Regions from separate parts of the Laedolimicola intestinihominis genome, predicted to be linked through region 2. Evidence: riboswitches for the same ligand, from Rfam matches in the RefSeq annotation. Region 2 holds a riboswitch; each other region holds the start of a gene.

Region 1 (10,494 bases), on a different contig from region 2:
GCGGTGATTGATATTCCGGATTACACGGAAGAAGAGAAAAAGGTGATTTTTTCCAAATTTGCGTTGCCGAAGGTGTTGAAGCGCATGAGCCTTCGTAAGGATGAGTGCATCGTGACGCCGGAAGGCCTGGACGCAGTCATTGCCAAGTATGCGGATACGACCGGAATCCGCGACCTGGAGCAGGCGGCGGAGCATATCGCGGCCAATGCGCTGTACCAGATTGAAGTAAATGAAGTAAAAGCCGTGAAATTTGATGCACAGATGGTGGAAGAACTGTTAGGATAAAATTTTATATAAGACGAACGAAATGGCGCAGGTTACCCCATGGGAAGCTGCGTCATTTTTGAGATCGGAAGCTATCTGTTTCATTTTGTGAGGTATGGGGTTCTTGCTGCGTTTTTCGCAAGAGAAAATATCCCATGACTCCGTCAAAATTTCCATATTTACAAAAAGAAAGGTAGATAGTATGCTCTAGTGAGGGAGAGATTTACCATGAGTGAAAATATGAAACAATCAAAGGGGATTGAAATGGTCAGCGGTTCGCTGCGGAAAAGACCATTCATACGGCTTTTTTGCTCTGCGGCCTTATAGGACTTCTGACAGGCGGAATCTGTTTTTCCTTTGCGAAGGGGATGCTGTCGCTGATGAACACCAAGCCGGAGCTTATTGATGGTGCGGTTTTATATCTGAAAATCTATGCCGTCGGCATGCCGGCTATGGGTATCTACAATTTTGGCAACGGCGTCATGAGCGCTTCGGGCGATACAAAGCATCCGCTGATGTATCTTGCTTTTGCGGGTGTAATCAATGTGATTCTGAACCTGTTTTTCGTTATTGAGTGTCACATGGCGGCGGAAGGCGTGGCTCTGGCCAGCGCTATTTCCCAGTATCTGTCGGCATTTCTGATTCTGGCACATCTGATGAGGCGCTCAAAGCGGTGTAAATTCCTTCGATGCAGTGACCGTATCGGGAAATGCGGCAGCCACCAACGCAGATACCATTATTTTCAATGTGATGTACGCTTTTTATACCGGCTGCACCAGCTTTATGGGGCAGAACCGCGGCGCCGGGCAGAGAAAGCGGGTGTTAAAAAGCTATTTTATTAGTTTGTTTTATTCCTTTGCCATCGGCGCGATTCTGGGCGGCTTGCTTTTTGTGTTCGGGCGGCAGTTTCTAAGCCTCTTCGCCACCGAGGCGGCGGTCTTGGATGTGGGCATGCAGCGAATCCGGATTATGGCCTTTTCCTATATGATTTCGGCTTTTATGGACTGCACCATTGCGGCCTCCAGAGGACTTGGAAAGAGCGTGGCGCCGACGGTCATCGTGATTTTGGGATCCTGCGTGTTTCGAATTGCATGGATTTACACGGTTTTCGCATATTTTCATACGATTCCGTCACTTTATCTGCTGTATTTCTTCTCCTGGACGATCACGTCGGTGGCGGAGATTCTTTACTTTGTACACACCTGGCGGAAAATGGTGCGTGAGGGGCAGTTATAAGGACAGCCTAAGGGAAATGATTTCGCGAGTCGCGTGAATGGAACCACAGAAAATGAGTATTTGAGGAACAGGTATGGAAAATTTTGAAGATAATTTGTTTTTAAAGGCCAATCTGGAGAAAGAAATTCCGATTCTGCGGACGCAGATCCAGAATCTCTACGAGCAGCTTGACCGGAAATTTCACCTACAGGGGGCTATGGTGCCGATTACCTTCGGCATGGATACGGACTGTCTGGGCTCCTACACCCGGGGCAGTCACAATGAGAAGGAGCATTTTCATTTTTCTCTGCTTTTTATCGGCTATGCGGTGAAGCATCCGCTGAGCAAAGAGGAGCGGACAGATCTCTACCGCCATGAATACGCCCATTACATGCAGTACAATATGCCGATTCCGAAGCAGTATCAGTGGCAGTCAGGCACCCACGGCAGCGCCTGGAAATACTGTTGTTCCCTGGTGGGCGCAGCACCGACGCCCTATTACAAGGCAGGCGAGGCATTGATGAAGCATAATTACGACAAGGTCCTGAAAAATCCGATTCACGATAAGACGGTCCCTCTGCGGGATCGGTATCGGCGGGAGCAGGAGCATAAGAAAGCGAAAGACAGCGTAATTCAGTATCAAATCGGTGAGCAGGTGTCTCATCCCAAATTCGGGCATGGCAGGGTGGAAAAAGTAGAGCAGAAAACGGGCTCGGTGAATCTGCATATCCGGTTTGAAGATGGGGTGCGGAAGATTGATCAGAAGTGGCTGATTCGGTCGAAGTATCAGAAAAAAGGATTGAATCTTGATCAATCTCAATGATTCGTCGTTTCAAAAGCATTAAAAGCATCAAAACGGCGTGGTTTTGCTTGCGTACAGTGGAATATGGGAGTATAATGATATCAATATTTTCGCTTGAGTTTAAAAGCTTTAATAGGATATTCGGCAAACCAGATGAAAGTCTGGGACGCAAAGCTAAAGGGCCTGTAAAATGGCAGCCAGTTGCATGAAATGAGGTGCACTGTCTGTTTGGCAGTGCTTTTTTATGGTAAAATAAAGCTTCATCAGATACATAGGAATTGTTGGATATTTTGATATTGTAAAAAAGGAAAATAGCAGAATAGCAGGAATAGAAGAAAAATGAAAGGAAAAAGAATAATTGCAGGCATTTTGCTTGCGGGAATTTTAGCAGTCACCCTGACAGGGTGTAAAAATACAGACAGCAGTAAAAAAGAAACCGAAAAGCCGGTCATTACACTCGGCAGCGACAGTTATCCACCCTATAATTATCTGAATGAGGATGGTGTGCCGACGGGCATAGATGTAGAACTGGCTACGGAAGCATTCAAAAGAATGGGCTATCAGGTGGAGGTTGTCCAGATTAACTGGGAGAAGAAAAAGGAACTGGTGGAGAGCGGAGAGATTGACTGTATCATGGGTTGTTTTTCCATGGAAGGACGCCTTGACGATTATCGCTGGGCGGGACCGTACATAGCAAGCCGTCAGGTGGTTGCGGTAAATGAGAACAGTGATATCTATAAACTGAGTGACTTGGAGGGAAAGAACCTGGCTGTCCAGTCCACAACCAAACCGGAAGGCATCTTCCTGAATCGGACGGATGAGAGAATTCCAAAGCTGGGTAATCTGATCAGCCTGGGACACAGGGAGCTGATCTATACGTTTCTTGGAAAAGGATATGTAGATGCAGTTGCAGCACACGAGGAATCTATCGTTCAGTATATGAAGGATTATGATGCAAGCTTCCGTATTCTGGAAGAGCCTCTGATGATCACCGGAATAGGTGTCGCTTTTGCAAAAGATGATGACAGAGGAATCTGTGAGCAGATGGGGCAGACGTTGGAAGAAATGCGTCAGGATGGCACATCCCTGAAAATCATTGAAAAATACCTGGATGATCCCCGGAAGTACCTGGAGGTGGATGATCTTGGATATTAAGAGAAAGAAAAAAGAAAAACGGATCCAGCTGCTCGGAGGTTTGATTGGAATCTGTGTGGCAGTAGTCTCTCTGTTTTATTTCTTCCACGCAGAAAAAGCGGAAGCAGAGAAAAGAATGGTGGAGATTGTAAACTATGTGAAAGTGCAGTGCTCCACCTACACCCATTATAATGAATCTTCGGAATCCAAAAGTCTTCTCCGTGCCATTGAAAGTGCTAGACAGATGAGCACGAATATCGATACGGAAATAGAAAACGGCGGTCAGCTAAGTCGGGATTTTCTGAAAGAAAACCTGCAGACTCTCTGGGTGGATGGTATCATTATACTGGATGCAGAGGGAAAGATGGACTGTGAATACAGTATGGATGAGTCTCTGACTAATGAGATCACGGAGTATCTGCAAAAAGACATTATCATGGATTTTGACGGATATGAAGAAAGAACTTATTCAGAACGGTTTAACAGGAAAGACGGATCACATATTGACATTGCAGCCTGTGCCAGAAAAGATGCACCAGGTATCGTTGCGACCTATTATTACACATCTCCTGAATTTGCCAGAAACTATACGCTGACGATACAAGGGCTTTTAAATGGTTATAGTGTCCAGAAAGATGGAACGATTATTGTTGCAGACGAGGGAATCGTTGTTGCCAGCAATGATGAGAGCCTGTTAGGGCAGAATACAACCGACAACGAAGTTGTTCAGGCAATGAAAAAGCATACAGACAGTCAGCACATTTATCATTTGAAGAACGAAGGAGCCGGATGCTACGGAATCATGCTGAAGCAGCGTGATTATTATATCTATGCGTATCTTTCGGATACGGAAGTATTCAGTAATCTTCCATTAAGTGTGATAAGTGTTATTTTTCTTTATTTTCTGATATTCAGCACATTCTGGTTCTGGACATACAGAATAAAGCAGGCACATCAGAAACAGGAACAGGAAAAAGATGAAAAATATAAGACAGAACTTCTGATAGCTGCAAAAAAGGCAGAAGCCGCCAATGAGGCAAAAACGGAGTTTCTCCAGCGGATGAGCCATGATATTCGGACTCCGATCAATGGAATCTGCGGTTTGGTCAATATGGCAGACCATTACGCAGATGATATGGAGAAGCAGACAGAATACAGGACAAAGATTAAAGAGGCATCTAATCTGTTGCTGGAGCTGGTAAACGATGTTCTGGACATGAGTAAGCTTGAGTCAGGTGAAATCGTTCTGGAAGAGATTCCGTTTAATCTGAGCAGTATTTTCAGGGAAGTATTTGTTGTGATCGAGCAGATGGCTGCAGAACAGAATATCCGGATCATGTGGGAGAAAAAAGAAATTACACACCGCGATTTTATTGGAAGTCCGGGGTATGTGAAACGTGTGATGATGAATATTCTGTCGAATGCGGTGAAATATAACAGAGAAAACGGAGAAATTTATATCAGCTGCATAGAAATTCCATCCAAACAGCCCGGAATGACGACAATGGAATTTGTCTGCCGGGATACAGGAATCGGAATGACTGAGGAGTTCCAGAAACGTGTGTTTGAACCATTTGCACAGGAACACACAGGAAGCCGAACAAAATTTACAGGAACAGGCCTGGGAATGCCGATTTCAAAGAAGCTGGTCGAAAAAATGGGCGGAACGATTACCTTTGAAAGTGAAGAAGGTGCGGGAACCACATTTGTGATCCGGGTTCCGTTTAAAATAGATCCGGATGTGGATAAACGTGAAGAACAGAAGAATGTATCCGAAAAATCTATAAAGGGGCGGCATATTCTTCTGGCAGAGGATAACGAGCTGAACATGAAAATTGCAGAGTTTATGCTTCAGAATGAAGGTGCTGATGTGACAAAGGCATGGAATGGACAGGAAGCTGTTGAACTGTTCAGAAATAGTGAACAGGGTGAATTTGATGTTATTCTTATGGACATTATGATGCCGGTCATGAATGGCTATGAAGCTACAAAGAGGATCCGGGCTTTGGACAGAGAGGATGCAAAGAAAATACCAATCATTGCAATGACAGCAAATGCGTTTACGGAGGACAGAATAAGAGCAAAAGAAGCAGAAATGGACGAACATATCTCTAAGCCTGTTGATGTGAAGCTATTGGTAAAGGTAATTCATGAATTGCTGAATTAGCGGAAAATAATTTCAGATAGGGGATTCGTAATGAAAAAGAAAAAATGGAACAGAGCTTTGGCTGTGCTTTTTGTGATGATGACTGCCGTAACACTTCTTTCGGGCTGCGGCAGCAAAAGCGCGGAAAAAGAAGATGCAGAAACAATCACGGTGTATTTATGGAGCACAAGCCTGTATGAAAAATATGCGCCATACATCCAGGAACAGCTTCCGGACATCCAGGTTGAATTTGTCGTGGGAAATAACGATCTGGATTTCTACAAATTTCTGAATGAAAATGGTGGATTACCGGATATTATAACCTGCTGCCGCTTTTCCCTGCACGATGCAAATCCCCTGAAAGACAGTCTGATGGACCTTTCCACAACCAATGTGGCAGGCGCTGTCTATGACACCTACCTCAGCAATTTTATGAATAAGGATGGAAGCGTAAACTGGCTCCCGGTGTGTGCGGATGCCCATGGATTTGTGGTGAATAAAGATCTTTTTGAAAAGTATGATATTCCTCTTCCAACAGATTACGAAAGCTTTATCTCTGCCTGCCAGGCATTTGACAAAGTGGGCATTCGCGGGTTTACGGCAGACTATTATTATGATTATACCTGTATGGAAACACTGCAGGGGCTGTCTGCATCAGAACTTTCTTCCATAGATGGACGTAAGTGGCGTACCGCCTACAGTGACCCGGATAATACAAAGAGAGAAGGTCTGGACAGTACCGTCTGGCCGGAGGCTTTTGAACGTATGGAGCAGTTTATCCGGGATACCGGTCTGAGCCGGGATGATCTGGATATGAATTACGACGACATCGTTGAGATGTATCAAAGTGGTAAGCTTGCCATGTACTTCGGCAGCTCTTACGGTGTAAAAATGTTTCAGGATCAGGGTATAAACACAACATTTCTGCCATTCTTTCAGGAGAACGGTGAAAAGTGGATTATGACTACGCCATATTTTCAGGTGGCTTTAAACAGCGACCTGTCAAAGGATGAAGCACGTCGAAAGAAAGCAATGAGGGTACTGAATACAATGCTTTCAGAGGATGCACAGAACCAGATCATTTACGATGGACAGGATCTGTTAAGCTACAGTCAGGATGTGGATATGCAGCTTACGGAATATCTGAAGGATGTGAAATCTGTGATCGAAGAAAATCATATGTATATCCGAGTTGCGTCAAATGACTTTTTTTCTGTTTCCAAGGATGTGGTTTCCGGGATGATCTCAGGAGAGTACGATGCAGAGCAGGCCTATGAGGCATTTAACAAGCAGCTTCTTGAAGAGAACTCCACTTATGAGAATATCGTGCTGGATTCACAGAAATCCTATTCCAACCGTTTTCATAGCAGTGACGGAAATGCAGCATATTCTGTTATGGCAAACACCTTGCGCGGCATTTATGGGACAGATGTGCTGATCGCAACCGGAAACAGCTTTACAGGAAATGTGCTGAAGGCCGGTTATACTGAAAAAATGGCCGGTGATATGATCATGCCAAATGGTCTTTCGGCTTACAGCAGTAAGATGAGCGGAGCTGAACTAAAAGAGACAGTGAAAAGCTTTGTAGAAGGCTACCAGGGTGGTTTCATTCCGTTCAACCGCGGCTCTCTGCCTGTGCTCAGCGGTATTTCTGTGGAGGTCAAAGAAAGAGAGGATGGTTATACACTGAGCAAAGTTACGAAGGACGGAAAACAAATTCAGGACAAGGATACCTTCACAGTAACCTGTCTTGCGATACCAAAACACATGGAAGCGTATCCGGCAGGTGAGAACATTGTATTTGATGGAGGCGATGCCACTGTAAAAGAGACCTGGACAGGATATATTTCAGATGGTGATGCCATTCTTGCAGAGCCAGAAGACTACATGACTCTGAGGTGAGAAGAATGGATATTAAGAATCATAACACAGACAGAAAGAAGCCTGTCATGAGAAAACGATTAAGGATAGAGGTCTTTATTGTTGCTTTTGTGGGAATTGTTCTGCTGGTTTTCCAATATTTTAGATTTGTGTCGAAAACTATTTATGAGGAAAGTGTTTCTCATCTGACAGAGGTTTTTCATCAGTCTGATAATATGCTGCGGGAACTGACAGATAAGAACCTGACCTATCTTCATATGTGGGGTGAGAATCTGCAGGATATTTCCAACGAAGACGAAATTCGTGATTATATAAAGAAAGCGCAGGCAGATGCCGGCTTTTTAGACTTCTTTTTCCTGTCAGCAGACGGAAACTATAAGATGACAACAGGAGAAACAGGGTATCTTGGATTACAGGAAAATATGGAAGAGGAGATCCGGCAGGGAAATGATGTGATAGCGAATGCAGCAGTTCCCGGAAAATCTCAGCTGCTAGTTTTTGCCACTCCAAGATCTCATGGGATCTATCAGGATTTTGAATATGATGCGATCGCCATTGCGTATGAAAATGCTGATATCGTAGATGTGCTGGATATTTCTGCTTTCAATGGAAATGCTCAGAGTTTTATTGTTCATCCGGATGGCCGTGTTGTGATTGATCATTCTTCTGAGTCATGGGGAAATGTGTATAGTTTTTTCGGTGTCCTGAGAGAGCATTCAGATATGTCCGAAAAAGAGATTAATGAGCTTTTGGAGAAGTTCAAAGCGGGACGTACCGATGCGATGCTGCTGAAGCTGGATGGAAAGAACTACTATCTGGTCTATGAAAAATCGAATATTCAGGACTGGGTGTTTTTGGGGCTGGTCCAGGCGGATATCGTCAATGCCAGTATGAACAGTCTTCAGCATAGTACAATACTCCTTGTCGGTGCGATTGTATTCTGTATTGCTGCATTTTTTATCAGTCTGATTATTCAAAAAGGCAGAACAGACCTCAGGAAAAAGGATACGGAGATTCTGTATCGTGACGAACTGTTTCAAAAGCTTTCCATGAATGTGGATGATGTTTTTCTGATGCTGGATGCAAAAACCTACAAGACGGATTACGTCAGTCCAAATGCAGAAAAATTGCTGGGCATTACAGTAGAACAGATCCATAAAGATATTTGTATTCTGGGAAAACTGCATCCTGAAGAATCTGAAGCTTCCAAGAAGAATTATCTGAAAGAAATCAAGGTTTATGAGCAAAAGGAATGGGATTTTGAATGTGTTCATCAGAAAACAGGGGAAAAACGATGGTTTTATATTGTTGCAATGGGCAGCGAGGTAAACGGGCAAAAGAAATATATCCTGGTTATGTCAGATCGTACCTCTGACTGGAAAATGAATCAGGCACTCTCCGAGGCGGTACGCGCAGCGGAGACAGCAAACAGGGCAAAGAGTACCTTCCTCTCAAATATGTCTCACGATATCCGGACGCCTATGAATGCGATTATCGGTTTTTCGACACTTGCTGTAAGTAATATTGATGATCAGAAAAGGGTTCGGGATTATCTGGGCAAGATCCTTTCCTCCAGCAACCATCTGCTCTCGCTGATCAATGATATATTGGATATGAGTCGTATTGAGAGCGGAAAGCTCCATCTGGAAGAAACAGAAGTCAGTCTGTCAGATGTGCTTCATGATCTGAAGACGATTATCAGCGGGCAGATTCATGCGAAGCAGCTGGAACTTTATATGGATGCCATGGATGTTACGAATGAGGATGTCTACTGTGACAAGACTCGACTGAATCAGGTGCTGCTGAATCTCTTGTCTAATGCGGTTAAGTTTACACCGGCAGGCGGAACGGTTTCTGTCCGTCTCAAACAATACCCGGGGACAGTAAAAGGCAGTGAATTGTACGAGATCCGGGTAAAGGATAACGGAATCGGCATGAGTCAGGAATTTGTACAGAAGATTTTTTCTCCTTTTGAGAGAGAGCGGACTTCCACAGTCAGCAGAACCCAGGGTACAGGACTTGGCATGGCGATCACTAAAAATATTGTGGATATGATGAACGGAAGCGTTGAGGTTCAGACAGAAAAGGGCAAAGGCACTGAATTTATTGTTCGTTTGCCATTTCGGATTCAGGCTGAGCGCCACCATACAGAGAAGATCGCAGAATTGGAAGGCCTTAAGGCACTGGTTGTAGATGATGACTTTAATACCTGTGACAGTGTGACAAAAATGCTTGTGAGGGTCGGAATGCGTTCAGAATGGACACTTTCCGGCAGGGAGGCGGTTCTCCGTGCACGTCAGTCGGTGGAACTGGGAGATGCGTTCCACGCTTATATCATTGACTGGCGACTGCCGGATATGAATGGCATTGAAGTTACCCGCCAGATCCGCAGTCTTGGTGATGATACACCGATCATTATACTGACGGCTTATGATTGGTCTGATATCGAAGTAGAAGCAAAGGCAGCAGGAGTGACTGCATTTTGTGCAAAACCTTTATTTATGTCAGATATCAGAGAGACTTTGATGAGTGCTATTGGCCAGAGTCAGTCCGAATCAGAGGATTTGGTTCTTCCGGAAGCAGGTTCGGATTTCAGAGGCAGATGCATACTGCTTGTGGAAGACAATGAACTGAACAGTGAAATTGCGGTGGAGATTCTCAATGAATATGGCTTTCTGGTTGATACTGCAGAAAATGGCACAGAGGCAGTGGAGAAAGTTAAGAATTCGACACCAGGAAATTATGATCTGGTACTGATGGATGTGCAGATGCCGGTAATGAATGGATATGAGGCTACAAAACAGATCCGTGCGCTGGATGATCCGGCACTGGCGGGAATCACTATCCTTGCCATGACAGCCAATGCCTTTGATGAGGACAGAAAGAAAGCCCTGGAATGCGGTATGGATGGATTCTTATCCAAACCAATTGTGATAGAGGAGTTGATCAGCATCTTACACGACAGCCTGCAGGATTAGGCAGCAGCAACAGAACTTATCGGGCAGAAGAAATTGTGTTGGAAGAAATGTATATAGATAATACCTTGCCGGAC
Region 2 (10,494 bases):
TTGTTTCTGCAAAGTATGGATTCTGGTTTGCATGAAAAATCAGGTCTATTTTTCCATCCTGCAATGCCTGAAGCAGTTCACTTCTTGTCTCATATCCATTTAATTCAAATTCCAGAATCTGACCTTGCAGACAATTTTCTGCAAGATCCACATAATCTGTAATAACACCTGTCAGTTTACCTGTTGATGGATCTACACTGCTGATACCTCCATCCTGATTCAGATACCCTATCCGGATTGCACCATGCTGCCTGATCCACTCACTTTCTTCTTTTGAAAGAAACGAGCTGCTCTGTGCAAAAAGATAACGCCTGTAGAGATCATCTGTGTAAAATGGGTTGTCATCCTTGATTCTGCGCATAGCACTATCCAGTGCTTCTTTGATATCCGGACGTTCTGGATTTATAGCGAAATAGATTTCTGTCTCTCCAATACTTGCAACAGGCGAAATATCAGATTCTTCCCAACGGGATTCTTCTACCGAAACGAAGCAGTCAATTTCATGTTTCGACAGTTTGTCCATAATTTCTGTGGTTGTAGAAACATTGATATGCTTCGTATGCAGACCATATTTTGATTCCCATTCATTAAGCATATCCTCCAATATAAGACCTTTAAATACACCAATATTTTTTCCCTCAAAAGAATCCAAATTTCCTGCTGTAAGATCCATATTGGATGCATCCGTATAGATGTAATATTTCTCTTCCCCCATAGGCATATCGGAAAAAAGCATATTTTCAGCACGTTCGTCTGTATAGGAAACGCCACCAAGAATATCAATCTCTCCATTTTCCAACTGTGTAAAGCAGTTTTTCCAATCACTTGTTATGTATTTATATGTCCATCCTGCATAACCTGCTATATCCTGAAGATACTCATAACCATATCCTCTTCTTTCCCCCTTTTCATTGACGGTATTATAAGTTTCTTCAAAAGATCCTACCCGGATAACATTGTCAGAGTTTTCTTTGGCAAATGTAGGAACGGATAAAACAATAAAACATATCATTGTGCAAAATATAATATAACAAAATTTGAAATTCATTATATTCTGTACTAATTTGCACTTCTTCATCTTTCTCCCCTCCTCTAAGCTACAGTTGCTTGCTTGCTTGCTTGCTTGCTTGCTTGCTTGCTTGCTTGCTTGCTTGCTTGCTTCCAGATTTTAATTTTACATTCATTAATGTTCAATACCCACACAACATTTTTATAAATATCTTTGCGACAGCTTCTGCTGTACTTTTACTCTTTATTATATAATCCAATTTTATCTGTTTTTGTCTTTTATCCATTATGATCCCTTCCTCTTATACCTCCATCGATGTAGTTTTAATGAACATACCTTAAAATCGTTTTTATAACTTCCTCAATCACAATCGGCTTTGATAAATGTGCATTCATTCCTGCATCCAGTGATGCCTGAACATCTTCAGCAAATGAATTGGCTGTCATTGCTATAATAGGAATGTTTTTTCCATCCGGTCTGTCATTCATCGCCCTGATTGCTTTTGCCGCTTCATAACCCTTCATTTCAGGCATCATGATATCCATCAGGATTACATCAAATGTGCCTTCCGGATGATTTCTGAAAATCTCAACAGCATTCTTTCCATCTACAGCTCTTTCTACATTCATTCCAAACTCTTCCAGCTGCACGGTCGCAATTTCTGCATTCAGCTCATTATCCTCTGCAAGAAGGACATTCACACCTGTAAGATTTAACTTTTCAGAAATACCTGTTTCTGACTTATTACATTCCTTATCTGTAATTTCCAAAGGAATATCCACAGTAAATGTGGTTCCCTCATGCTTTTTACTCTGCACGGAAATGGTTCCACCCATCATATCTACATACTTCTTTACGATAGCCATCCCCAGTCCAACTCCATGGTACTGCGTTCTCACACCGGAATCTTCCTGTGCAAATTCCTCAAAAACTTCTTTTGTAAATTCCTCACTCATGCCAATACCAGTATCCGAAATGCGGTAACGCATATTTATATATCCATCCCCGCCCTTTTCCTGACACCGGGCTTCAAAGGTAATCGTCCCCCCATCCGGAGTGAATTTCACGGCATTGCTCAGAATATTAACCAGCACATCTCGCAGACGTACAGGATCCACAAGTACATTTGGGATCTTTACTTCTTCACGTTGGATCTTAAAGCTGATATCCCTGTTCGTAAGAAAGCCTTTTGTAATATTCAATGCAGAATCTGTAATGTTTTTCACATCCGCCGGTACCGGATTGTATTTCACTTTTCCACTTTCGATACGGGTCAGATCTAAGACATCATTGATCAGCGACAGTAAATGCTCTGAGCTTTCGTCTATCTTTTCCAGACAATTTTTCACTTCGTCTGACGGATTGTTTTTCATTGCAATACCGGTAAATCCTATGATTGCATTCATCGGTGTCCTCATATCATGGGACATATGTGACAGAAATGTTGTTTTTGCCTTGTCTGCAGCCTGTGCATACTCTGCCAGTTCCGTCATTTTCTCAGCTTTCTCCTGGGCCACCTTCTGAGCTTTTTTTCTTGCACTGAGACGCCCCATGATCACAGCCATAGTAGTCAGCAGCCATCCAAAAATAAGAAGAACCCAAACAGTAACAACAGGATGCAGACGGATCCAGTCAACAAATGTCAGCTCTGTTGCTTTGTATGTGGTATACTGTGCTGCAAGATCTTCAACAAGATTTTGGGGCATGGCATACATTGCTTTCGTCAGAATACCAGCCAGCGCATGGTTCTCAGTTGATGAAATTACCATACGGTAGGTGAATGTAGGCTGTTCCAGCATAGTATATGTCATGGTGCCCGTAGTGTCACTGTTCACAAACGCCTGTGCCATGTAATAGTAGACGAAGGCAGCATCTGCTTTACCCTCACGGACAGCTTCCATCATTTCCTGTCGGGTACTGCACATCAGTTTTTCTGCACCGGGTGCCATTGCATCTGCAATTGAATTTGCTGCTGTCTGGTCAACAGTAGCAACAACATTAATTTTTCCATCAAAGTCACGCCGTGTCACCTTTGCCAGCTGCATCGTAATGAAAGGTGCCGTAATCCCCCATTTATTCGTCTCAGCATAGTTATCTGTTTCCAGGCGTGCATCGATGCTCATATCTGTTGTTTCCTTATTTTTCTGATAAGCAATATACTCATCTCTGGTGGCAGGTGTAAGAAACTCATAGGAAATCCCGGCATAGTCTGCAATTTTCCGGAAGTAATCCGGGATAATACCCTTCATCTCACCATTTTCATTATAAGAATATGGATAACGGGTCGGATCACACAGAACATGAAGCGGGTTGTCCTTGGAATACTGTGAAATAATACTTTTTTCTTTCTCCGTATATTCCAGATTCTTAGTTTCGATGCTTTCATAATTTTTATTATAAAGTGTCGTTTTCCAGTCACCCTCAACCGCATTCATCTGATCGATCGCATAATTGATCTCATTCAGCAATTCTGTATTGCCCTTTTTAACAATGACATAGAAATCGCTGCTGCCAAATTTCTCCACGATTCGCTCATTGTTTGTTTTTCTCAGAGAACTGGTAACAATCGCATCAACTTTTTCGCTCTGAAGGGCTTCATCCATTTCTGTGGTCGTATCAAAATAAGATGGAACATATGTAAATCCTTTGTTGTCTGCAAAATCCGCAAACTCTTCATTCCGGGTGTTTCCGTTCAAAAGCGCCACACGCATACCGTTGTAAGTGCTGTAATTGCCGTCCACAATCGTGCTGTTGTCACTGCGGACGGTCAGCATCCCATAATTGGTTCCGATTGGACGTGAAAAATCAAACTTTTCTTCTCTTTCCGGTGTTTTGCGGGCAGATGTTACCATGTCAATCTCGCCATCTTCAAGCATCTGCTGCATATCATCCCAGCTCTTATCATATCCGACATATTCGTAATCTACATCCCAATAACGGGCCATCAACCGAAGGAAATCATAGCCATAACCGCTACGGTTCCCCTCTTCATCTATCATATGGTATCCATCCATGGCAAAGAAACCGACTTTGACAGTTTCATGCTGCGAACTGTCCTCGGCTGCATATGCAGTCAGGGGAGAAAATATCATACACATGCATACAAAAGCCAATAATACTGCCACATATTTCTTTGCTCTCGAAATCATATTAAATCTCCTGTCTGTCTGTCTGTCTGTCTGTCTGTCTGTCTGTCTGTCTGTCTGTCTGTCTGTCAAATATATTTCTCCATACATCTCCTTGTCAACCTCCTGGTTTAATAAAATTGCACTGCCGTATCAAATCCATTTGTCACTGTTCAGTAGCCTGCATTTCTGTACCCCCCCCACCAGATTTTATACTTCTGATTGTTTTTTCCAGCACCTTCATCTCAACCGGTTTTGAAATATGTGCATTCATACCGGCTGCCAGAGAATGCTGAATGTCCTCTGAGAATGCATTGGCAGTCATGGCAATGATCGGAATCGTCTTTGCCAGTTCATGGGAGCTTCTGCGGATTGCCTTCGTTGCCTCATAACCATTCATAACAGGCATCTGCACATCCATCAGGATCACGTCATAATCACCTGGAGCAGACTGCTCAAATGTTTTCAAAATCTTTTCGCCATTTTCACAGATGGTACATTCCGCACCTTCAATCTTTAACAGCTCCGTCAGGATTTCTGCGTTCAGCTCATTATCCTCTGCACACAGGAATCTCATTCCCTGCAGGATATTACCATCCTGCTCATCTGTTTCTTCTTGTGCTGCCAGAGCGGCCGTTCTATCCTCTGCAATTTTCAGATCCAAGAGAACCTCAAAACAGCTTCCCTGTCCCAGTTCACTTTCCACATCAATGGTACCTCCCATTGCCTCAACCAGGTTCTTAGTAATCGCCATTCCAAGTCCGGTTCCCTGTATTTTGTTTGTAAGGGAACTTTCCGCACGGGTAAACGCATCAAAAATTGTATCCTTGAAATCTGCCGACATTCCCATACCATTGTCACAGACTAAAAAGCGGTACTTTGCATAGACAGATGACTTTGTCTCACATTCTTCTACCAGAAGCTGAATTTTTCCACCCTCCTGCGTATATTTTATGGCATTAGACAGCAGATTACTGAAAATCTGCATCAAATGAACCTGATCACCATTCACCCACTCATGGTGAATATTTTCTTTTATGACTGTAAAAGTCTGCTGCTTTTCATATATTTGAGAATGAAATATAGTGTCAAGTTCCTGCATAAATTCCAAAATTGAAAAATCAGAGTACTTAAAAACCGTTTTTCCTGCCTCAATCTTGCTCATATCCAAAACATCATTGATAATTCCTAACAGATGCTGTGATGAAATATCTATTTTATCTGCATACTCTATAACTTTTGCTTTATTACCTGCATCATGTCTGATCAAAGATGTGATACCAATGATTGCATTCATAGGTGTGCGAATATCATGTGACATATTAGACAGGAAATCCGTTTTCGCCTTATTTGCATTTTCAGCTGTCTGTAAAGCCTCTGTTGCAACGTTCTTTGCCTTTTTCAGTTTTTGATTGACTACTTCCATTTCCTTCATTGTTTGTAAATGAAGTTCATTATTTCTTTTTTCATATTCTGCTTTTTGATCTGCAAGACTAAGTCTGGAAATACTGTAGAATAATCCGGCAAAAAGTAAAAGTATAGAACCTGCCATGAGTATTGTTGTAAACAGCACCATTTTCTGGTAATCCATCAGCACATTGTCAACAACTCCATTTGCCACAATGCATACCAAAATGGTGTTGTTGCTTTCTATCGGGCAATACCCCAGATAATAGGGGTTCTGTTTTCCCAAAAGTGCAACTCCGGATTCCCTGTTATCAAACTTCTTTTTGAACAAATCAGCTTCCTCTTCTGTAACAGCCTGTTCCCCTTTTAAATGTTTTAACAAAGAATAATTACGCAGGTATTTATCACCACTCTGGTTCGTATACGTAATATTTCCGTCATGATCCAACATGAACAAATATGCATTCCCATCATAACCTTTCAGTTTTAACATGGAATCCAGTTTCGAATGATCATACACAGTTCCAATTGCCGTATAAGTTTCCCCATTGATCGTATATTCCTGACATGGGATTGCAACCAGATAACCGTCTTTTTTCTTCTGATCATAATCAAGACGCACCAGTTTTCCAATATTGTATCCATTCTTTAAGTCCAGCAGAAGTTTACTTGGCATATCAATCCGCATTTTTGTTCCACCTGCTGATATTGCCTGACCATTCTCCTGAAGGAATATAAGTGTACTTTCCGATTCTTTTTCCCATGCCTCAAAGAAACTTTTGTTCACATCCGTTTCAAGAGACAGCTCCCTCTCATGAAGTAAAAATTCCTCAACCAACTGCAGCTGGCTGTAGTATCCACTCACCTGAAGATCATAGGTCTGCTGTATCTGTTCAACAACAGCTCCCATACTGCTTTTTCCGTTTTCGCTGATATACTTCTTAGACTTACTTATCAGATACTTGATACAACCTAAGCTTAAAAGAATAATAAGTAGTATAAGCAACAGCCTTGTTATTTTTTTTCTTTTATTTACCGTTTGTTCTATCTCCACTTTTACTGTTCAACCTCTATATAGTCTTCCGGTGCTGACGGCTGCTGTCCTTTTGACATTGCTTCGATCCATGCACTTGATAATGTTGTCTCTTTAAGCTGCTCAATCTCACATTTCGGATTTATTTTTTTCAAAACAGACATTGTGGTGTCTGTAAGAAGAATCGAGTATTCCTTTTCTTTGTCTATTTTCTTATCATTAACTGTTAAGTCCTTTAACGAAAATCCACTTTCCTCTTGATTGACGATCATTTTCATACCGGATGCAATTGGTAATTCGTATTTATTGGTTACATAAAAATTCTCATCCGCATCGGCGAGATAATTTTCCACGAGTTCACAAACCTGTTTACCATTCATTTTTGCAAAATATAATGCTGTATCTGAACTCTTCGCTGTCATCATGCCAACCCGGCTATTGGTGCATTCTCCTTTGTACATAGAAGAAGTGAAATAATAATATGGTGTCAGAGCCAGCTGTGCATCATTTTCTTCTCTGATCGTAGTTAAAATGGAAGATGCTGCATCACGGCCACTTCTATCGTTCAGTGAAATGGAATATTCATTTTCAAAATTCACCGTTGCTTTTTCTTCTGAATCTTTACGGTTCATTACACTGCGCAAAGTATCAAAAGCCTGTGTTTCATCCATTTCCCCTGACAGTAATCCGTGAACAGCCTCAAGACCTGCATGAAATGATTTTTGGGCGGAATATCGGATATAAACAGCATTATTATTAATTTCATCTTCCAGTCCAGGCACATCCTGCATCATGGTTGGAACATCTGTATTCAATGAAATAACACCACTTCCACCCGCAATCAGCTTTTGCCCCTCTTCTGAAATCATACAGTCCAGCACATCCAGTGCAGTATCCAGTTTCTCCCGGTCTTTTTCCAGGTTTTTGTTAAATGCAATGTTTAAGGACGGAGTCATGTACACATAGGATTCATCCGATGTCTGTGAAAAGTAAGGGATACGGATCAGCTCCGCATCCATCTGTTTCTGCAGCTGCTGCATAATCGTCGGATGTCCATGAAACATTGCTGATTTTCCCTCGACAAACATCTGGGTTCCTGTATCGACGTCAATATTGATATCTTCTTTACCAAAGTGCGAGTCTTTCAGAAACTGGCTGGTTTCTGAAAAAATACGTTTCCATAATGCATCATCAAACTTTACTTCATCCACTGCAGTTTCTGCACCGTTTCGCCATTCAATACCATCCAGGCTTGTAAACTCACCGATTGCCGCTGCCTGGATGATTTCATTATTAGACCAGTCTTCACCAAGATCCATGGAATACGGTTTTATGCCATTATCATAAAACTGCTGACAGGCCTGTACATATTCCTCATAATTTTCTGGAATCTTTACGCCATACTGATCAAACAGTGTTTTGTTGGCAATGATCGTCTGCGGAATACCACAGATTGGCAGCCACTGGATTTCATCCTCCTCATTCTTATAATATTGCACCGCATAAGAATAATACTTGGAAACAACATCATAAGAAGCAAAATCCATAAGATAAGGCTGTAAGTCCTGTGCATCTGTTCCAGAGAATCGACGTACTGTTATGATATCCGGTAATTCATCATGTTCTTTAAAATAACTGTATAAATCGGTATCATTGTTACCAATAATAAATTCAATATCCTGATCAGGAAACTGTTCATGGATATAGGGTGCAATATTTTTCATCAAACGATTTTCCCACAGATAAACGGTAAGATGATCATCATTTTTAGATACTTCTTTCTTTGACTGTCCACATCCAGACAAGACAGCAGATGCTACAAGTACACCTGCCACCACTGCAATCAGACAACGTTTTGCCTTTTTCATACTTTTATTTTCCTCATTCTTTCCTGATAAAATCATTATTGTTACGCCTACGAAATAACACCGTAAAAAAGCACCGTCAGACAGACAGTGCACCTCATTTTATGCAACTGGCTGCCATTTTACAGGCCCTGTAGCTTTGCGTCCCAGACTTTCATCTGGTTTGCCGATTTCCTTATTATAGATATAGCTTTTAAACTTATGCAAAAAAACTAATTTTATTATACTTTAACGTTCTACTATGCACAAGAAAAAAATTACCGTTTTAACGTTCAAAAACAAAAAAAGAACAGCCGATACATATACTCGAACTGTTCTCCTACTTCCGAAGTCCACGCAGCATTGACATTACTGTTTCCTGCTCATTTGTACTCAGATCGTTCCATATCCCTAGAACTTCTTTCTGTTTTTCTGTCAGATTCTCTGAATTATCTTCTTGAAAAAACTGTGATAATCTATATTTACTGATATCACGCTTTTCACACAAAGATGTTATTTTATCCGCAGATTTCTCCACAGACAACAATAGGCTTCCTACTATCTTATCAACTCATTCACGATTGTCAACGTGTTGCGATGAATTTCACCATACTTAAGATATCCACCGTATTGGAAAGGTTGATCTTATAAATACATTCCCCATTGTACTGTACAATATATAAATATCCCCGGCTTACTACACAGTTTTCATTTAAATAGTAAGTCGTAAAAGGAAGCATCGAAGAATGGATATTTCTGCTGGATGGCTTTCTTCACCGCAACATACATATCTGCGTCTGCATACTCCTGTACTGGAAATAAGATATGCATGCGAGGACGGGCAGACTTCTTTCCTTTATCAAGCATGTGATGTCTGCTTTCTCCGATCTTTTCCTGTCACGATGTAGTATTGCTTCTTGTTTTCATACATTTCCACATCTGCGGCTTTCAGAAGCGACTCAAAATCCGTGTCCTTTGTACCGCTTATCGTCGTACCGAGGGACGCGGTAGCACCCAGTTGGCTTTTTGCCGTTTCCAGTAGTTTCTGAAACGCCGGATGTGTGATGTTTGGCAGAACCGCAATGAACTCATCTCCGCCAAACCGATACACATGACGCTTTCCGAACACAGATTTCAGCGTCTGTGCGGTCTGCACAATGAATTTATCACCGGCGTCATGTCCCTTTTGGTCATTTATTTCCTTTAGGCCATTTATGTCGCACATGACAATCGCCAGGGGAAAATACTTCTCCAGCTTTTCTGTGTACGCCCAATCCAGTGCTTTTCTGTTTTTACAATCTGTGAGCTGGTCATATAATGCACTGTGCTCCAGTGCATCTGCATTATCGCGCAGTCTTATCATAAAAGAGATCATAAACTCGATCATATCTATCAGATTCGAGATCTCATGCAATTTCTCTTCGGGAGAATTGTCCACACCGTAGAATCCGACCATCTTGCCGTTGATTTTGATTGGCCCTGTCACAAGGGTATTGACACCCTGAGGTTTCAGCCGTTCATAGATGGCTTCGCTTGTTTTTTTGCATTCTTCAATGTCATGGATGATGACATTGTTGGATTCTTGATATTGTGCAAACCATGCTTCAATGATGCCTTCATACGGCACATCCTGCAAGTTATCTTTTTCTTTGGATACGCCCGCTTTGCACCACTCGTAGGTGTTGTCAAACGTTCCGCGGTCATTCTGTTCAAAGATGTACGCTCGATCGGCGGTCATACGCTGTCCGATATACTCCACCAGTTGATTCAGTACTTTGTCCGGATTTTCTTCTGAAGCGGCATACCGAACCATGTCCGTGAGGAATCTCTCGTAATTCAGGATTCGTTCCTGCGATTCGCGCTTGCTGACTTCCAACATTTCCTTTTCCTTATGGTACAGGATTCTCTGAAGCTTGCTTCGCATCATCATGGCAGTCAGAAGCATACTCAGCACCCCGTACAGAATAACATTCACTAGGTTTTTGGATAGAATTGGGGTGTGCTGCGCAAAGAAAGCAAGTCCGATATAGAGCAGCATACTGCTCAGAATCAGCCCGTTCATGACCGCCGTTCTGG
Region 3 (10,494 bases), on a different contig from region 2:
GGCGAGCTGATGACAGAGATAGACGGAAAGGAATATACGATTCGGGAAAAGGAGCTGATGATCTACGGACCCGGTCAGTTCCATAACCAGAATATTGCAGAAGGTCATTCCTGCTCCTATGTTACCATTATTTTCGATATGGAAACCATCGTCTATGATGTAGAAAGCACCCATTACGAGCTCCTGTTAAATAAGGTATTCTCTTATGATAAGAAGATATATACCCTGATCAAGACCTTTGTAGCTGATAGTACATCTGAGATTCCCTATATGAACAGCCTGATGCTCTGCCTGCTGCAGGAGACTGTCATCCGTCTGCTTCAGTCAGAATTTATCTGTCAGAAGTCTGATAAGCCAACGACCGTCGCCCGACAGCATTACGAAGACGAGCTTCTTGAAAAGGTGCTGGCTTACATTGACGAGACTATCTACGAGCCAACTACTATTGCAGAGATTTGCCAGAAGTTCTCCATGTCCCGTTCCTCCCTGCAGATTCTGTTCAAGGAAAATATGGACATGCCGCCCAAGAAGTATATCAATGAGTTGAAGCTGGAGAAGAGCCGTCAGATGATCTGCGAGAATAAGTATACCATCAGCGAGATTGCTCTGATGCTGGGCTTCAATTCCATTCACTATTTTTCCAGGGCCTTTACTCAAAAGTATAACATGCCCCCCAGTGAGTATGCCAAAACCATTTACAAATCAAATTAAATATTGTTAAAAAACAGGAGGCTTTCTCATTTTAAGAAAGCCTCCTGTTTTTATACTTTTTAGTTTTCCAGAGACTGGATTGCAAACCGGGAAATCTTAATGACGGTTCCCTTTGCCACCTCGACATTGACTGTCTCGTCTTCGATTCCTACAACCTTACCATAGATACCTCCGGCGAACATCACCTGGCTTCCAATCTTCAGCTCCGTATGCACCTCTGCAAGCTCGCCACGGCGCTTTTTTACATTTCTTGCGGAAATAATAGCCAATACCAGAGCAATGATGCCCATGATAAATGCCAGTGTAATGCAGGTCCATCCAATTACTTCCCAGTTAATACTCATACTTAAATACCATCCTCTTCTGTGTCGTCGTTATGCTCGGCCAGTTCAAACCGGATGATGTAATCCTTTCCGGTGGGAATCAGAGCCTCTGCCATGTCAAGGGGGTTGTCATAGATACCCATGGACATGGAACCTTCAATCAGCATCGGCAGGTTGGAGCCTGCGATAACCTCAATCTTCTGCTCCGGTCTTGCGAACTTGCACTCTACCGCTGTCTTGAAGGGTGAGCCTCCTGCCAGGTCGGAAAGCACCAATACGCCGTCACAGTCTTTCAGCTTATCGAAAGCCTGATTCAGGTTGTGCGCCAGAGTCTCCGTGGAGTGATCAGCCTCAAAATCCACATACTCGATATTCTCTGTATTGCCGGTAATCAGACGCAGGCTGGAACCCAGTCCTGTGGCAAAGTGGCCGTGGCCGGTAATCAGTAATCCTACCATAATCTTTGTCCTCCGAAATTATTTTACTGTGTACGGATACAGGGTTACACCCTTAACCACACGGTTTACCTCCCCTGTCGGGCAGGGGTTGTCCGGTGTGATACCTAAGGACAGAGACTTCAGGACTGCCAGAGTCTGTGCGAAGGTAATGTAGTTGAAGCCAAGCAGTACGTTCTCCAGAGACTGACCGATATGCATCTCTACGGTATAGTCTACCAGACCTTTGACAGCTTCGCAAGGAGTATTCATAACTGCCACGATGCGGTTCTTCTTTCTCTGCGGTCCCATTTCCTTGATCAGGTCGATCTCGTACTGTCTCTGATACTCGTTGTCGCTTAAGTATACGACAGTCAGTGTGCGATCATCGATAATAGACTTCGGGCCATGGCGGAAGCCAAGCGGTGTATCAAACATAGTTGCTACCTTACCGGCTGTCAGCTCCAGCATCTTCAGAGCGGACTCCTGGGATACGCCCTTCAGGCTTGCGGTTCCCAGATATACGATACGGTTGAAATCGAACTCGTCTACGATCGTCTTTGCGATGGTCCAGTTCTGCTCCAGGAATACCTCACCTGCTGCAGCGATCTTCTCAACTGCCTCGCAGATCTCGTCCAGGCGATCCAGATTGAATGCCAGGTAAGTAGCCAGGTACATGTTGGAGAAGCTGGATGTCATAGCGAAGGACTGGTCATGGGTCTCCGGTGTCAGGTTGATAGCAAAGCAGTTGTGTCTGTCATTTGCCAGCTTGGAAAGAGTTCCCTCATGGTTGCAGGTCACGAACAGATGATACAGGTTTTTGCAGACTGCCTCAGCGTTCTCTACTGCGCCCAGGGACTCCGGTGAATTTCCGGAACGTCCGAAGCTCACCAGAAGAGTCGGCTTGGTTGCGGAAAGGAAGCACTCCGGTGACGGAACAAGATCTGTGGTTCCGAAGGATTTTACCTTATAATTATATTTCTGATTCAGCGCCTGATACAGAGAGTTTCCTACGAACTCGCTGGTACCTGCTCCTGTCAGAACGATATCAAAATCCTCCTGCTTTACTACCTGATCGATGAATTTCTGAAGCTCGTCTTTGCATGCCTTGATCTGGGCGCAGGTCTTTCTCCATGTAGACGGCTGCTGATGGATCTCAGTCAGAGTAAATGTAGAAGAAGTTTCTTTCATTTTTTCATCAGTTACATTGAAAATGGTCATCACATTTTCCTCCCTTATTCTTATTTTGCTTTTTGTGGTTTCGGGCATACCTCATGTGGGGTTCCCTTATCTGACACCATTATATAGCACACTGATTTCAAAAAACAATACAGCTACTAAAACTCATAATCTTTCTTTTAAAAAATGCAAATTCATTTTAAAATCGGGTGCTATAATAAGGATAGATTGCAACCTATGAAATAAAACAGGAGGGAATTTTTATTATGTTGATTCAGAGTAAAAAGGTTTGGATTGCAGATCAGTTTATTGCGGCTGAACTTGAGATCGAGAATGGTAAGATTACAGAAGTTCTTCCTTACGGAAGCAAGCCGGCAGACAAGGATTACGGCGATCTCCGTATCGTCCCCGGCTTCATGGACATCCACTGCCACGGTGCTTTCGGCTTTGACACCAACGACGCCAATGAAGAGGGTCTGCGCAACTGGACGAAAAACATCGTAACCGAAGGTGTTACCTCATTTCTGGCAACTACCATTACCCAGAGCGAGGAGGTTCTGACGAACGCCGTAGCCAATGTGGCGAAGGTCATGGACGAGGGTTACGAAGGCGCTGAAATTCTCGGCATCCATTTTGAGGGACCGTACCTGGATATGGTTTACAAGGGAGCTCAGCCGGAGCAATACATCGTAAAACCGACCATCGAGCAGTTTAAGCATTATCAGGAAGCTGCAAAGGGTCATATCAAATACATCACCATGGCTACCGAGACCGATGAGGATTTCGCCCTGACCCGTTATCTGACTGAGAACGGCGTGGTAGTCAGCATCGGACATTCCGCAGCCACCTACGAGCAGGCTGTTATGGCTTACGCACACGGCGCCCGTTCCATGACCCATGTATACAACGGCATGACTCCGTTCAAGCACCGCGACAACGGCCTGGTAGGCGCTGCTTACCGCCTGCGTACCATGTACGGCGAGATTATCTGCGACGGCAACCATTCCACACCGGCAGCCCTGAATAACTACTTCATGTCCAAGGGACCGGACTACAGCATCATGGTTTCCGATGCTCTGATGGCGAAGGGTTCTCCGGCCGGAAGCAAATACATCTTCGGTGGAAATGAGATTATCATTTACGAGGACGGAAGCGCCCATCTGACCTCCACCGGCGGACTGGCAGGCTCCACCCTGCGTCTGAATCAGGGACTCAGAATTCTGGTTGAGGAAGCTATGATTCCGTTTAATTATGCATTGAACGCATGCACCATCAACCCGGCGCGCTGCCTGGGTCTTGACGATCATAAGGGAGCTATCGGCGTAGGCTATGACGCGGACATCGTAGTTCTGGAAAAGGATTATACCGTGGCTCAGACATACTGCAAGGGTGAAGCACAGCTGTAAATTCAGTTTATAATTGCTAACTTTTTGATTGCATTTTTCAGTCACTATGATTATAATAGGGCTGCATTTATACCGTTTATATAAGGAGGATTATCACCATGAAACACCCACTTCAGAAAATGATGGAAGACCGCAGAAACGGTATCAAAGCCGGCATTCCTTCCTACTGTACTGCCAATCCGCTGGTACTTGAGACAGCACTGCGCCGCGCAAAGCTGCTTGGCCGTCCGGTGCTCATCGAGGCAACTGCCAATCAGGTAAATCAGTACGGCGGATATACCGGAATGGTTCCGAAGGATTTCTATAAAATGGTTCTTGAGATGGCAGAGAAAATCGGCGTACCGGAAAACCAGATGATTCTGGCCGGCGACCACTTAGGACCGCTGACCTGGCAGAACCTGCCGGAGAAAGAAGCCATGGACAAGTCTATTGAACTGGTATATGAGTATGCCCGCGCAGGCTTCACCAAGATCCATCTGGACACCAGCATGAAGGTTGCCGACGATCCGGAAGGACTTCTTTCCACCGAAACCATCGCCCGCCGCGGCGCTATCCTTTACAAGTCCGCTATGAAGGGCTATGAAGAACTGAAGGCGGAGAAACCGGACGCTATGCGCCCCGTATTCGTTATCGGAAGCGAGGTTCCGATCCCGGGCGGCGCTCAGGAGGCTGAGGATACTCTGGCAGTTACCAGCCCGGACGCATTCCGTGACACCGTAGCTACTTACCGCCGTGTCTTCAAGGAGGAAGGCATCGAGGATGGTATGAACGACGTCATCGCAGTCGTTGTACAGCCCGGCGTAGAATTCGGCGACGATCAGGTCTTCCTGTATGACCACGATGCAGCTGTAGACCTGTGTGCAGCATTGAAGGAATATCCGGAAGTATGCTTCGAGGGACATTCCGCAGACTACCAGAGTCCTCAGAGCCTTCGCAACATGTGCCAGGACGGCATCGCCATCCTGAAGGTAGGTCCGGCTCTTACCTACGGTCTGCGCGAAGCACTGTTCGCTTTAAGCTTCATGGAGAAGGAACTGGTTCCGGAAGCAGAGCAGGCACACTTCATCGAGACTCTGGACGAAGTCATGATGAAAAACCCGGCCAACTGGCAGAAGCACTACCATGGCGACGACAAGCAGCTGGCACTGGCAAGAAAATACAGCTTCTCCGACCGCGCCCGCTACTACATCGGCCAGCCGGAGGTAACGGAAGCTATGGATAAGCTTTTCGAGAACCTGCGTAAATACCAGATTCCGATGAACATGCTCCACCAGTACATGCCGGTATCCTACAATAAAGTTCGCGATGGCGAGCTGGAGCTTGACCCGAGAGAGCTGGCTATGGACGGCGTGACCAACTTTATGATGGACTACGAGTACGCAGTAGCACTGTAAGCTTTTCTGAAATCTGAAACTTTAAAAATGCTGGAGATTCCAATAAAAACGAAATCTCCAGCATTTTTTACTTCATCTCATCCTTCACGTGAGCCATCACTTCATCAATATTATTGTGAAACCCATTCGCATTCAGCCAATCCATCCGTTCGCTGTCCAGTCGGAATTCAGATCCCATATTCTGATAAAGGCGCACCTCATTGCTGATCCGATTCCCCGGTTCACCGTATAAATCATCGTAGCTGCAGATGATAATCACATCCTTCTGCCCGTCCCCGTCATAATCCTGAAAGCTGACTGCCAGCACCTCCTGAAACAGCAGCGGATCCCGGTAGCCATTTTCCGTAATTCCCGGAAAATCATAGATTTCCGCATTATCCTGCACCAGGGAAAAGCTCACATCCTGATTGCCGTACATGGTCTGGCCCGGCGCATAGGAGGTAAATATCACCTCGCCCCAGCTTCCACCCAAATCTACCTTAAAGCTCTGGTTATCGATCCGGTAAATGGATCTGGAATAGGTCAGGCTGTCGTCGAACACATTGGAAAGAATCCGGTAATCCTCTCCATCCGCCTGTAAGGTCAGATGACAGGAATGCACATATGGCCGGTAATTCTCATCCCCCGGTACGCAGTCCAGCTCATAGACGCCCGCTGACAGCTCACGTCCGCTGACGCAGGTGAAGTTTACATAATTCGTGTCTCCATGCTCCGTAACCCAGACCTTTGCCTTCTCCAGATAAAACCACGGCAGCTCCCGGCTCATCTCGTCCAACGTACAGCCAAGCCTTTTGGTCAGAACATGGTTAATCTGTTCCGTCGTAAGCCGGACACAGTCCGTCTCTATATCTTCCCGACCGGATATCTTCAGATATTCCTGCCGCTCCGCGGCTGTCAACGGCTCCGTGGCCATGCCCGCGCCCGAATAAAAGATTTCCCCCAGATCTGCGTCCTTCGGATCCCCGTAATCCGACAGCAGAAATCCATAGTTGCCACCGTTATCGCCCTCGTTGATCCAGTCGGTGAATTTCTGCAGCTCGGCAGTGGTCAGATCGCGGGCGTCTGAGGTATCTGCTGTGTTGGTTGAACCTGCCGCCTCTGAAAATGTCTCCGCTGTATCCGCCGGATCTACTGTCTCTCCTGCATCGTCCTTCATAACCATGTCTGCATTGCCTGTATCCGACTTTTTTGAAACTGCGCAGCCGCCAAGGGCTACCACTGCGCACAGGCTCCATATCAGAGCATTCATTTTTCTTTTCATGCAGCCCCTCCTTTTATCCATGCACCCGAGCTTTTCAGATTTTCTTCATTTTCATTACGGATTGCTGTGAAATTTTCCTATTTTTCTTATTGTAACGTATTTCCTATCTTCTGGCTATCTTTTCTTTCCGTTTTTTGTAATTTTTAACAATTTTCAGCAACTGTAAGCCCACAGATTTTTCATCTGATTCATCAGCTTCTGCACATCCCAGTGTTGTTTTGTCCGTTTCACGCTGTTCGGATCCTGCAAAATGATGTCGCCGTTCTTATCCACGCCTGTCAGCACCAGAAAATGTCCCGCATTCGTGAAGTCGCCCGGGCCCATCACGCAGATAATCGGCTGACCCGCCTCCAAGGTGGCACGGATATGCTCCGCATCAAAAATCACGCTGGAGACGGTAAGCCCCAGCTTTTCCGCACCGCTGCTCATCAGAGCCCAGGAAGAACCGGACCCATCCACATAATAACCGTTATCCTCGGCCATTTTTGCCACCTCATAGGGATTCCACTGCGTATCGCCAGTCAGACCGCAGGTCACCATAGACAGACAGGTGGGTCCGCAGCCTGTCACTGCCAGAAAATCGCTACCATAGGTTTCGTATCCCCAGCGCTCATCCCACTGCAAAAAATGGGGAATCTCTCCCTTCATCACGTCTTTCGAAATGTCAATTTCTTCCAGTCCCTTGTATTTCGGATAATCCAGCACGAAATCCTTCGTCTCTGGGTTGCGCTCCACCAGCGCAATCAGGCTTTCCGGGTAACCCTGCTCCCGCAATTTCTGCGTATTCACTTTTCCAAACCCGCAAAAAAGATTTAACGCTGTATAGGCCACCAGCACCAGCAGGATCGCCTCCAGAAGCGTCCCGAGCATGGACGCCAGAAAGCGGATGCGGGCCTTTTGCCGATTCCGACGGCGTCCGCGGCGGTGGTTTCCTGTATTTCCACTCCGGTGGCGGACATCCGTTCTGCTTCTCCGTACATCCCATTCATCTTCCGGATCTGCTGTGCGCTCATCCCTGTACTCTGCTTTATTTTTCTGTCTGGTCATGGTAGTCCCCTCTTCTTTCGTTGTATAGGTTCAGTATAACAAAGGGATTTCCATTCTTCTTGTACATTCTCTTTCGAATTTCTTATATTTCTCTTATTTTTTCTTTCTTCTGTTTTGTGGTCAATGGATCATTCTGCCAGAAGAATATTCCTGCCTTCAAGGATTTCACTGCTTGATTCAGAGCTTTCAGCACGTTTTTTTACATAATAGCTTTCATCCGCTATCCTGTGTTTAAGTATAACTGTAAAGGTGCTGCCCTTTCCCGGTTCACTCTCTACATCTATGGTTCCGCCAAGCAGATCAACATATTTCCTGACGATTGACATGCCCAGTCCGGTTCCTGCGAATGAGTTCGTAGCCATATCCTCGTCTTACACCGTTTTTATCGACATAATCAAAGGTATCCTCAAAGGATCCGATACGGATGATCTGTGGCTGTTTTTCATCATTATTCTTTTCCGCAGCCCGGCAATGTACTGATAACATCATCCACATTCCTAAAACTACAAATATACCTGCAAATAGTACGGCTGATTTTTTTCGACTTTTATCCATTATTCTTTTCTCCCCAAATCATCAGGTTATTACACACCACAAATCTAAAGGGAAAAATGCACTGCCTTTCCAGACAATGCATCTTAAAGGTTGCAGCTGGCTGTCATTTTACAGACCCTATAGCTTTGCGTCTCAGTCTTTCGACTGATTTGCCGATGAATCTTTATTGGTATTATATTGTACATTTTTTTGAAGCTGTCTATTATAAATATTTCATCATTGTTGGCACAAGAATGTTCATATCAACAGGCTTTGCAACATGAGCATTCATTCCAACAGAAAGAACCTTTTGTGTATCTTCTGCGAAAGCATTGGCCGTCATCGCAATAATTGGGATTCTGGCTTTTTTCGTATCCTTCATCTTTCGGATAGTTAATGCAGCGTCATATCCATTCATAACAGGCATCTGAATATCCATAAGGATCATCTTGTAATAACCAGCATCCGCTTTTTCAATCATATCAATGCATGCAACACCATCATTTGCAGTCTCAACAATACAGCCTTCTTCCGTCAATAGTTCCTTTGCGATTTCAGTGTTGATCTCATTATCTTCGACTAATAAGATTCGAACACCGTTCAAGCAATTCTTACTACTCAGATTACTATTTTTTTTCACCAGAGAATCTTCTTTTGACGCTTTCCTGCAAGGAATCGTTACTGTAAATTGGGAACCCTCACCCTGCTTGCTTTTCACTTCTATTGTGCCATCCATGAGATCTACAAGCTTTTTTGTAATGCCCATTCCGATGCCACTACCATCAATATGACTTAACGTAGTGTTACGTTCTCTTTCAAAAGTTTCAAAAATACGCTTTTGGAATTCTTCAGACATACCAATTCCATTATCGGTAATGGTAATGATCAGATTGCACCGGTCTTCTTTTTCACAGGATTTCTGTACAACATTACAGGATATCCTACCTCCTGTATTTGTATACTTTATTGCATTGCTTATAATATTAAGACAGACTTCTGACAGGTGCGGTGCATCCATATATACATACGGATACATGATTTGTTCTGTCAGGGAGAGAGTTTGATTTTTTCTTTCTGCCTGTTGTTGGAACATAATGATACAATTTTCAAAGCACTCATGAACATTCGAAACAGTGTATTCCATTTCGACCTGATTATTTTCAATCCTTGCAAGATTCAGAACATTACCAAGCATCGACAGAAGTTCTTTTCCGCATATTTGAATTTTTTCAAGGTATCTGCCAAGTTTTTCTGTTTCTTGCAAATGTCTGGTCGCCAGTTCTGCATAACCAATAATCGCATTCATAGGCGTCCTGATATCATGGGACATATTGAACAGGAATGTCGATTTTGCTTTATTTGCACATTCTGCTTTTAATTTAGCCTCCCGTAATTCTTCCTCTTGTCTTAATTCCCGCATTTTTTCATCTGTCACATCTCGATTTGCAATCAGCACGGATGTAACATTTCCATTTTTATCATAACTCTGAGGAACGACCATAGCAAGAAACCATGCTCCTTCCTTTAGTTTGAATTCGGAAGACATAGATTCTTTATTATGAAGCCGTGCCGCCATGGTCTGTATATCAAGAAATTCCATATACTTCTGCGCAAACGGTTCTGCCATCACCCTTTCGATAATCTCGATCTTAGGATTCCATTCGGTATAATCTTTCATATCAATAATCATTTTTCGACTTTTTTTGACAAGCTCAACACGCTTTGTTTTTAAATTCAACCTTAAGATTAAATAATATGCAGTTCCTAATGCATGAAAAGCCTGCCGGGTTTTTTTGACCTGCTTTCCCAAGGTAACAGGGAACTCTTCACCGTCCATTTGCTCCAAATCCGGCGTTGACTGATGCAGATGCTGAACCAGCCATTTTCCATTCGTCCACCTATAGATAATCGTAAATCTTGTCTCCATTTTGAAACAGATTGAACCATCTTTAAACAGACCAGTAAAATCTACTGTTCCATGTGCAAGAACATGATCATCATCTAGTCTTTCTTCCTCCTGATATAAATTTTCTATTTCAAGTCTGATTTTATCTCTTCGTTTTACATCAAATTTAAATGATTCCAAAAACTCATGCAGATTCCTGAAAAGCTCATGTTTCCCAGTTCCGATCAGACTGACATTTTCATCAAAATAATTTTCTATACCCAAATCATTTACTGATTCAGCATTAATATATATTTTCA

Evidence for each region. A riboswitch is a leader RNA that binds a small molecule or an ion and turns the genes downstream of it on or off. The one in region 2 is predicted to bind cyclic di-GMP.
Region 1: it holds a riboswitch for cyclic di-GMP, as region 2 does, so the genes downstream of both, WMO29_RS08085 (substrate-binding periplasmic protein) here and WMO29_RS10620 (ABC transporter substrate-binding protein) in region 2, are expected to answer to the same signal.
Region 3: it holds a riboswitch for cyclic di-GMP, as region 2 does, so the genes downstream of both, WMO29_RS11380 (hypothetical protein) here and WMO29_RS10620 (ABC transporter substrate-binding protein) in region 2, are expected to answer to the same signal.

The regions. Positions count from the first base shown of each region.
Region 1 covers NZ_JBBMFE010000006.1:28,141-38,634, forward strand. The annotation lists gene WMO29_RS08065 (AAA family ATPase) at 1-285, shown strand, start outside; gene WMO29_RS08070 (MATE family efflux transporter) at 573-1,106, shown strand; gene WMO29_RS08075 (MATE family efflux transporter) at 1,000-1,500, shown strand; gene WMO29_RS08080 (hypothetical protein) at 1,574-2,302, shown strand; cyclic di-GMP riboswitch class I at 2,415-2,490, shown strand; gene WMO29_RS08085 (substrate-binding periplasmic protein) at 2,621-3,436, shown strand; gene WMO29_RS08090 (ATP-binding response regulator) at 3,420-5,582, shown strand; gene WMO29_RS08095 (ABC transporter substrate-binding protein) at 5,613-7,463, shown strand; gene WMO29_RS08100 (hybrid sensor histidine kinase/response regulator) at 7,469-10,420, shown strand.
Region 2 covers NZ_JBBMFE010000009.1:80,941-91,434, forward strand. The annotation lists gene WMO29_RS10605 (response regulator) at 1-1,078, opposite strand, end outside; gene WMO29_RS10610 (hybrid sensor histidine kinase/response regulator) at 1,333-4,158, opposite strand; gene WMO29_RS10615 (ATP-binding protein) at 4,301-6,595, opposite strand; gene WMO29_RS10620 (ABC transporter substrate-binding protein) at 6,598-8,442, opposite strand; cyclic di-GMP riboswitch class I at 8,542-8,617, opposite strand; gene WMO29_RS10625 (hypothetical protein) at 9,127-9,285, opposite strand; gene WMO29_RS10630 (sensor domain-containing diguanylate cyclase) at 9,278-10,494, opposite strand, start outside.
Region 3 covers NZ_JBBMFE010000010.1:120,478-130,971, reverse strand. The annotation lists gene WMO29_RS11425 (AraC family transcriptional regulator) at 1-711, shown strand, start outside; gene yajC (preprotein translocase subunit YajC) at 771-1,055, opposite strand; gene WMO29_RS11415 (PTS sugar transporter subunit IIA domain-containing protein) at 1,058-1,492, opposite strand; gene WMO29_RS11410 (SIS domain-containing protein) at 1,511-2,689, opposite strand; gene nagA (N-acetylglucosamine-6-phosphate deacetylase) at 2,914-4,053, shown strand; gene WMO29_RS11400 (class II D-tagatose-bisphosphate aldolase, non-catalytic subunit) at 4,152-5,447, shown strand; gene WMO29_RS11395 (hypothetical protein) at 5,515-6,708, opposite strand; gene WMO29_RS11390 (C39 family peptidase) at 6,862-7,755, opposite strand; gene WMO29_RS11385 (ATP-binding protein) at 7,884-8,081, opposite strand; gene WMO29_RS11380 (hypothetical protein) at 8,056-8,310, opposite strand; cyclic di-GMP riboswitch class I at 8,399-8,474, opposite strand; gene WMO29_RS11375 (ATP-binding protein) at 8,513-10,494, opposite strand, start outside.